DNA from 2 places in the Frigoribacterium sp. CFBP 8751 genome. Region 2 is predicted to be linked to the other one. Evidence: predicted binding sites of a transcription regulator. Region 2 holds the regulator's gene; the other holds the start of a gene.
What was found. Region 2 encodes HrcA, which represses chaperone genes, less so after heat shock. Its sites were predicted from a motif close to TTNGCACTCGNNNNNNNCGAGTGCNAA; they were not measured.
Positions count from the first base shown of each region.

Region 1: groES (co-chaperone GroES) is a predicted target of HrcA. The motif match lies at 2,727-2,753, and genes of this name have one in related genera.

Region 1 is NZ_JACYUB010000001.1:595,011-599,399, forward strand. It holds gene IFT88_RS02940 (DUF4190 domain-containing protein) at 1-187, shown strand, start outside; gene IFT88_RS16970 (DUF4190 domain-containing protein) at 364-1,404, shown strand; gene IFT88_RS02950 (class I SAM-dependent methyltransferase) at 1,501-2,694, opposite strand; gene groES (co-chaperone GroES) at 2,839-3,135, shown strand; gene rarD (EamA family transporter RarD) at 3,332-4,312, shown strand.
Region 2 is NZ_JACYUB010000002.1:646,547-650,935, forward strand. It holds gene hemW (radical SAM family heme chaperone HemW) at 1-1,161, shown strand, start outside; gene IFT88_RS08830 (DUF4870 domain-containing protein) at 1,331-1,822, opposite strand; gene hrcA (heat-inducible transcriptional repressor HrcA) at 2,001-3,023, shown strand; gene dnaJ (molecular chaperone DnaJ) at 3,131-4,246, shown strand; gene IFT88_RS08845 (16S rRNA (uracil(1498)-N(3))-methyltransferase) at 4,249-4,389, shown strand, end outside.

The DNA of each region.
Region 1 (4,389 bases), on a different contig from region 2:
CACCGGCCACATGGCGTTGAGCCAGATCAAGAAGCGGGGCGAAGAGGGCCGCGGCATGGCCCTGACGGGTCTCATCCTCGGCTACGTCGTCGTCGCCCTGACCATCATCGGCATCATCCTGCTCGTGGTCCTGTTCGGTGCCATCGCCAGCAACCCCGACCTCTACGACGGCAGCTACAACTCGTAGGTCGTCCTCGCGTCGTCGGGCATCGCCTCCCAGGGGCCGCTCATCACGACCCTCGCTAGCATGACGGGGTCCGCACCGGACGGTGCGGGCCCTTTCGTGTCCCGGGACGCGACCGTCACAGGCGTGACCGGCCGCTCCGGCGGCACGACCGACGCACCGCTCGCGAAAGGCAGCTGATGGCCACCGACGACACCACCCCCGAGACGCCGTCCTCGGCGCCGACCGCGCCCTCGGCTCCGACGCCGCCCGCGGCACCCACCCCGCCCCCCACGCGCCCGACCGAGGGTGGCGGCGCGGCCACCGCCTCGCCGCCGCTGCCGCCGACCGCCTTCCCGGGGGCCGCGTCGCAGTCGCCCGCCTCGCAGCCGCCCGCCTCGTCGCCGTACGCCGGGGTGCCCCCGACGGGTTCGGCGCCGTACGGTGCACCGCAGGGGGCTCCGGTGCCGCAGTCCCGCCCGGGGCAGGTCCCGCCGGGTGCGCCCCAGCCGCCCCGGCCCCCCTACGGCCAGCCGGGTGCGCAGCCGCCGGCAGGGTACGGGCAGCAGGGCTACGGCCAGCAGACGGGGTACGGCCAGCAGCCCCAGGGTCAACGACCGGGCTACGGCCAGCCGCAGGGTCAGCCGTCGGGCTACGGCCAGCCGCAGGGTCAGCCGTCGGGTCACGGTCAGCCGCAGGGTCAGCCGTCGGGCTACGGTCAGCCGCAGGGCTACGGTCAGCAGCCCCAGGGCCCGCAGCCCTCCGGTCAGCCCGGTGCGCCGTACGGTCAGCAGTCCTACGGCCAACAGGGTCAGCCCGGTGCGCAGTACGGTCAGTCCGGCGCTCAGTACGGTCAGCAGTCCTACGGTCAGCAGTCCTACGGCCAACAGGGTCAGCCCGGTGCGCAGTTCGGCCAGCAGCCCTACGGCTCGCCCTACCCGCCCTACGCCTCGGCGGGTGCCGCTCAGCCCCCTCGCCTGCTCAGCCTGCTCTCGATGATCGGCTCCATCGCCGGCGTCGTGCTCGCGCCCTTCACCTTCGGACTCTCGATCGTGGCGTCCATCGCGGGCATCGTGCTCGGCCACCTGGGCATGTCGCGTGAGCGCCCCGCCCGCGGGTTCTGGCTCACCGGGCTGATCGTCGGCTACGCCGGCGTCGTCCTCATCGTGATCGGCTGGGTGGCCTTCGGCCTCTTCATCGCCGGGTTCTCGTCGAGTTCCGACTACTACGGCGGGTACTGACCGCGGCCGGACCGGACCGGGCCCCGAGCGGGCAGAAGGTGTCGTTCCCGATCCGGCGTACGACGTCTTCTGCCCCTTCGTCGACAGGGCGGGGCCTCAGGCCAGGCGCTCGCAGAGCAGGGCCGTGTGCCGCCCCGCGACGCGGGTCAGCACGAGGGTCGCCGTCCCGGTGCCCTGCAACGAGAGTCGCTTGCGGAACGTCGCCGGATCGACGTCGACCCCGCGCTTCTTGATCTCGAGGCGCCCGATGCCCCGGGCCCTCAGCTCGCGTTTGAGCGTCCGCTCGTCGAGCGGGAAGGTCTCGAGCACGCGGAAACCCTGCGCGAAGGGGGTGTCGACCCGCGCCTCCGTCGTCAGCCAGGCGATGTCGCGACTGATCATGCGGGCGTCGATCGACCGGGCCAGGTCGCCGATCAGGCGCGCCCGGATGACGGCGCCGTCGGGCTCGTAGAGGTACTCGCCGAGGTCGCCCGGGTCCACGTCGTCGGAGTCGGCGGCAGCCGTCAGCTCGGACGCCCCGGAGGCGCTGATCACCAGAGCCGATCGGCCCACCCCCGGCCGCGCGAGCGGACCGAACCACACGCCCACCTCGACCACGTCGCGGTCGACCGAGATCCACTGGCACTCGGCGTCGGTCGGCAGCAGCTCGCGGTCGACCCCGGGGCCGAGCTTGACGCCGGTGGGCAGGCGGTCGGCGAAGCCGAAAGCGACGTCGAGGCCGGGGGACCAGTCGGCCGGATCGGCGAGGCGTTTCGTGGCGCTGTGGCCGGACGTCCGTCGTGCCGGGTCGAGGAAGACGCCCTCGACGCCCCCGAGGTCGGTCGTCTCGGCGTCGCCCTGCTCGACGCGTGACGACGACCAGGGCGCGAGGTTGTACGACGCGACGGCCGCGGTGACCTCGTCGCGGTCGACGGCGAGCACGTCGAGGTCGAGCGCGGCGAACGCCAGGGCGTCGCCACCGATGCCGCAGCCGAGGTCGGCCACGCTGCCGACGCCCGCCGCGGCGTAGCGTCCGGCGTGGCGCGCGGCGACCGGGAGGCGCGTGGCCTGTTCGAGGCCCGCCTCGGTGAACAGCATGCGGCTCGCGAACTCGCCGAACTTGGCTGCGGCCCGGCCACGGAGCCGGGCCTGCGTGAGCACCGCCGACACGAGGGCGGGGGAGTGGCCCTGCTTGCGCAACGCGGCCACCGTGCCGACGACGTCGTCGCCGGTGGCGCCGCCCGTCGGCAGCGAGTCGAGCAGCCGCAGCCCCTCGGGCGAGAGGACTTCGAGCAGCTCGGAGGAATCCATGTCGTCCAGTGTGACGCACGCGGGCCGACGCGTTGGCACTCGGATTGACCGAGTGCCAGTCTCGTCCTACAGTTGTTCTGGCACTCGCCCCCGGCAAGTGCCAGCCCCCATGTTTTCGTAGCACCGAGAAAGAAGAGGTCACCCGTGTCGGTCAGCATCAAGCCGCTCGAAGATCGCATCGTCATTCGTCAGGTCGAAGCCGAGCAGACCACTGCTTCGGGTCTCGTGATCCCCGACACCGCCAAAGAGAAGCCCCAAGAGGGTGAAGTGGTGGCGGTCGGCCCGGGCCGCATCGACGACAACGGCAACCGCGTGCCGCTCGACGTCGCCACCGGCGACAAGGTCATCTACAGCAAGTACGGCGGAACCGAGGTGAAGTACGGCGGAGAAGACCTGCTCGTGCTCTCGGCTCGCGACGTCCTGGCGGTCATCGTCCGCTAGCACCTCGGCACGGCTCCGGCCGTGCTCCGCGACCCCGGTCGCCGTCCCGAAGGCCCCTGCTCCGGCAGGGGCCTTCGTCGTGTCCGCGGCGCGACCACCGGTGACCGTTCGTCCCCAGGCGTGATCGTCCGTCGATCGATCCACGGTGGCAGGAGTGGCCGTTCCGGCGGCGGGCGCAGCCACCTAGAGTCGCCTGGTGACCTCGACCCGCGCCTCCTCGTCCCCCTCCGCCCCGACCTCGGGGCTCGGCGTCGCCGGGGCCGGCGGGGCGGGCCTGGCCTACGCCCTGGGCGCCTACGGGCTCTGGGGCGTGCTGCCGGTGTACTTCCTGTTGTTGGCCCCGGCCGGCCCGTTCGAGATCGTCGCGTGGCGGGTGCTGTTCTCGCTCGTCTTCTGCGCGGTGCTGCTCGTCGTGACGGGGGCGCTGCGATCGTTCCTGGCCCTGCTGCGGCAGCCCCGCCTGGTGGGCACCATGGGGTTGGCGGGGGCGTTCATCGTCGTCAACTGGACGGTCTTCATCTCGGCGACGCTCAGCGGGCACGTGGTCGAGGCGGCCCTGGGGTACTTCATCAACCCGATCGTGACGGTCCTGCTCGGCGTGGTGGTGCTGCGTGAACGTCTGCGCACGACCCAGTGGGTCGCCGTCGGGCTGAGCGCCGTCGCCGTCCTCGTGATCGCGATCGGGGCGGGCAGGCCCCCGTTCATCTCGCTCGTCCTCGCGTTCTCGTTCGGGCTCTACGGCCTGGTGAAGAAGCAGGTCGGTGGGCGGGTCGACGCGGTCGGCGGGCTCACGCTCGAGACGCTCTGGATCGCCCCCTTCGCGGCCGTCACCCTGATCGTGCTGCACGTGACGGGCCTCGGGGGCGGCGTCGTGCTCGGCACCGTGAGCGTCGGGCACACCCTCGCGACGATCGGCACGGGTGTCATCACGGCCGTGCCGCTGCTGCTCTTCGCCTCGGCGACGCGTCGGCTTCCCCTGACGACCGTGGGGCTGACGCAGTACGTCGCCCCCGTGCTGCAGTTCGTCGTGGGCGTCGTCGTGCTCGGCGAGCACATGTCGGCGGCGCGATGGGTCGGCTTCGCGATCGTCTGGGTCGCCTCGATCGTGCTCACCGTCGACATGGTGCGCGCGGGGCGGCGGTCACGTCGACCGCTCGCGGTGGCACCGACCGCCTAGAAACGACCATCCCTCGCAAAGTCACGAATGGCTAACGAAACGTCACTTTGACGTCGAGAACACACGCCAGAAACATT
Region 2 (4,389 bases):
GTCGGCGCGGACGACCGCAACTTCGGGGTCTACCTGCACGTCCCGTTCTGCCGCGTGCGCTGCGGGTACTGCGACTTCAACACGTACACCGGCGACGAACTGCGGGGCGCACGCCGGGACGACTACGCCGGGCAGGCCGTCGCGGAGATCGAGCTCGGGGGACGTGTGCTGCGCGAGGCGGGTCTGCCGCCGCGCCGCGCCTCCTCGGTGTTCTTCGGCGGGGGCACCCCGACGATGCTGCCCGCGGGCGACCTGACGTCGATGCTGCACGCGATGGTCGACACCTGGGGTCTCGAGCCCGGCGCCGAGGTGACGACCGAGGCGAACCCCGACTCGGTCGACGCCGCGTACCTGCAGCAGCTCGCCGACGCCGGGTTCACGCGCGTCAGCTTCGGCATGCAGTCGGCCGTGCCGAGCGTGCTCGCCACCCTCGAGCGTACGCACGATCCCGAGCGCATCCCGTTCGTGGTGCGCTGGGCGCGTGACGCCGGGCTCGACGTCAGCCTCGACCTCATCTACGGCACGCCCGGCGAGACCCTCGACGACTGGAGGCGTTCTCTCGACGTCGCCCTCGAGCAGCAGCCCGACCACCTCTCGGCCTACTCGTTGATCGTCGAGGACGGCACGAAGCTCGCCCGCCAGATCAAGCGCGGCGAGGTCCCGATGCCCGACGACGACACCGCGGCCGACATGTACGAGGTCGCGGACGACCGGCTCGCCGCGGCGGGGTACGACTGGTACGAGGTCAGCAACTGGTCGCGTGGCGTCGAGCACCGCTCCCGCCACAACCTGGCCTACTGGCAGGGCCACGACTGGTGGGGCGTCGGCCCGGGCGCGCACAGCCACGTCGGCGGCGTCCGGTGGTGGAACGTCAAGCATCCGGCTGCCTACCAACAACGCATGGCCGCGGGCGAGTCACCGGCCGCGGGGCGCGAGACCCTCGACGACCAGACCCGTCGGGTCGAGCGCGTCCTGCTCGGGGTGCGCATCCGCGAGGGGCTGCCGACCTCCGAGCTCGACGACGACGGGCGCCAGGCGGTCGCCGGCCTCATCGCCGACGGCTGGGTCGAGGGGCGCCCGGCCCTGCAGGGTCGCGTGGTGCTCACCCGTGAGGGGCGCCTCATGGCCGACGCCGTCGTGCGGCGCCTGCTGCCCGACTGACCCGGCGTGCCCGGATCGAGTCACGTTCTCGGTCGGCGCCCCGAGGCGACGGACCCGGAGGCACGGGCCCGGGAGGCACGGGCAGGGGAGGCACGGGCCCGGAACGCAGGAGGCGCGGCTCCCGGGGGAGTCGCGCCTCGCGTCGTGCCCGTCCGGGCCGGTCGACCGCCTACTTGATGAACTCGATGGTCAGCGGGTACTTGTACCACTGGCCCTTGTTGGCCGCGACGGCGGCGATGATCGAGAAGATGATGACGAGGATGCCGGCGACGAGTGCGAGCACGCCTCCGATGACGATGATCGACAGGATCGCCGAGATCACGTAGACGATGGCCATCGTGATCTGGAAGTTCAGCGCGGTCTTGGTGTGTTCCCGGATGAACGGGCCACGGTCCTTCAACACGAGGTAGCCGACGAGAGCGGGGACGAACGCGAAGATGATGCCGCCGAGGTGGATGAGCGTCGACCACAGCTTCTCGTCCTCGGGGCGCATCGGCTGGACGGGCTGCGGCTGGTAGCCGGGCTGCTGGCCGTAGCCGGCGCCGGGCTGCTGGCCCTGACCGGGCTGCTGGCCGTGGCCGTAGGGCTGGCCGGGCTGCCCGTTCTGGCCGGGTCGCCCGTTCTGCGGGCCGTTCGGCTGGGCGGGAGGGTTCTCGGTCATGGCTGCACCTGTTCGTGAGTGTCCTGCGGATGTCCCCGCCACCCTAGGGCAGCCGGGCGCGGCGCGAGTAGGCCTCGCGACGGAGGTGTCGTACGATTGGCAGTCCGGCACGTCGAGTGCCAGGACCGGTCGCCCGGCGGGCGGACGACCCGGGGCGTCGAGCGAAGAGAGGTGCGTCATGGTCTCCGAACGCGGTCTCGAAGTCCTGCGCGTCATCGTGCACGACTACGTCGCGTCCCGTGAGCCCGTGGGCTCCAAGTCCATCGTCGAGCGACACCAGTTCGGCGTCTCGGCGGCGACGATCCGCAACGACATGGCGCTGCTCGAAGAAGAAGAGCTCATCGCGGCCCCGCACACCTCGTCGGGTCGGGTGCCGACCGACAAGGGCTATCGGCTCTTCGTCAACCAGCTCGCCGACCTGAGACCCCTCAGCGCCGCCCAGCGTCAGGCCATCGAGACCTTCCTCGGCGACTCCACCGACCTCGACGAGGTGCTGGGGCGAACGGTCCGTCTGCTGTCGCAGCTCACGAACCAGGTGGCGCTGGTGCAGTACCCCACCTTCTCCCGGGCCCGCGTGCGTCACGTCGAACTGGTCAGCCTGGGCGACGGCCGCGTCATGACGGTGCTCATCACCGACAGCGGCCAGGTCGAGCAGCGGGCCGTCGACATCCGCACCGCCGTCGACGAGTCCTTCCTGTCCGAACTGCGGGCCGCCATCAACGCCGCGGTCGGCGGACGGCCCCTCGGTGAGGCCTCCACGGCCCTCACCGACCTGCCGACGCGCTTCCGCCCCGATCTCGCGGCGGTCGTCGGCGTCGTCGTCGCGAGCCTCACCGAGCAGATCGCCGCCGGACGCCAGGACCGCCTCGTCATGGCCGGTGCGGCGAACCTGGTGCGCACGGGCGACGACTTCAGCGGTGACCTCTTCCCAGTGCTCGAGGCGATCGAAGAACAGGTCGCCCTGCTGCGGTTGTTCGGCGAGATGCAGCTCGACGCCGTCGACGTGGCCGCGAGCATCGGACGGGAGAACGCCTCGTTCGGGTTGTCGCAGGCGTCGGTGCTGGCCAGCGGGTACTCGACGCAGGGCAGCGAGATCGCGAGGCTCGGCGTCCTCGGGCCCATGCGCATGGACTACTCGACCAACATGGCGGCGGTGCGTGCCGTCGCCCGTTACCTGTCGTCGCTGCTCGCCGAGCGGTAGCCGACGCCGACGGCCCCGGCCGTTCCACGACCCCATCCCGTCCCGGTCCGCCGGGCCCGGCCCCGCCGGGAAGACCACCACACCACACCAGAGGCAGACGAGAACCAGTGGCAGATCATTACGACGTCCTCGGAGTCGACCGTCAGGCGACCCCGGAAGAGATCAAGAAGGCGTACCGCAAGCTCGCTCGCGAGCTGCACCCCGACGTCAATCCCAGCCCCGACGCGTCCGAACGGTTCAAGGACGTCACGCACGCCTACGACGTGCTCAGCGACCCGCAGCAACGCGAACGCTACGACCTGGGTCCGCAGCCCGGCTTCAGCGGCGGTGGCGGTGGCGGGGCCGCCGGCTTCGGCGACATCTTCGACGCGTTCTTCGGCGGTGGTGGTCAGGGCCAACGTCAGGGGCCGCGGTCCCGGCGCGAACGCGGGCAGGACGCGCTCCTGCGCCTCGAGGTCGACCTCGAGGACATCGTCTTCGGCACGCAGCGCGACATCGAGGTCGACACGGCCGTCCTCTGCGACACGTGCAGCGGCTCGTGCTGCGCACCCGGCACCTCGCCCCAGACCTGCGACATCTGCGGTGGCTCCGGGCAGATCCAGCGCACCGTGCGCTCGCTGCTCGGCAACGTCATGACGTCGAGCCCGTGCGGAACCTGCCGTGGGTACGGCACCGTCATCCCCAACCCCTGCCCGACGTGCCAGGGCCAGGGGCGCGTCCGGGCCCGGCGTTCGATCCCCATCGACATCCCCGCGGGCGTCGACACCGGGCTCAGGCTCCAGTTGCCCGGTCAGGGCGAGGTCGGCCAGGCCGGCGGCCCGAACGGCGACCTCTACCTCGAGGTCAAGGTGCGGCACCACGACACCTACAGCCGCAACGGCGACGACCTGCTGGCGACGCTCGAGGTGCAGATGACCGACGCCATCCTCGGCACGACGACGACGCTCACCGGGCTCGACGGCGAGATCGAGGTCGAGATCAGGCCCGGCACCCAGAGTGCCGACATCCTCACCGTGAAGGACCGCGGCATCACCCGACTGCGCGGAACGGGTCGCGGCGACCTCAAGATCGGCGTCCAGGTGGTCACCCCGACCAAGCTCAGCCACAAAGAGCGCGAGTTGATCGAGAAGTTCGCCTCGGGTCGGCGCTCTGCGGCTCCCGAGCTGTCGCACTTCCAGCAGGGCCTCTTCGGCAAGTTGCGCGACCGCTTCCTCAACTTCTGATCGTGGCGCACTTCTACCTGGTCGACGACCTGGTCGCCGCCGAGGTCGGTTCGACCGTCGAGCTGACCGGTTCCGAGGCGCGGCACGCGGTGACGGTCAGCCGTGTCCGGGTGGGCGAAGCGCTCACCCTCGGCAACGGTCGG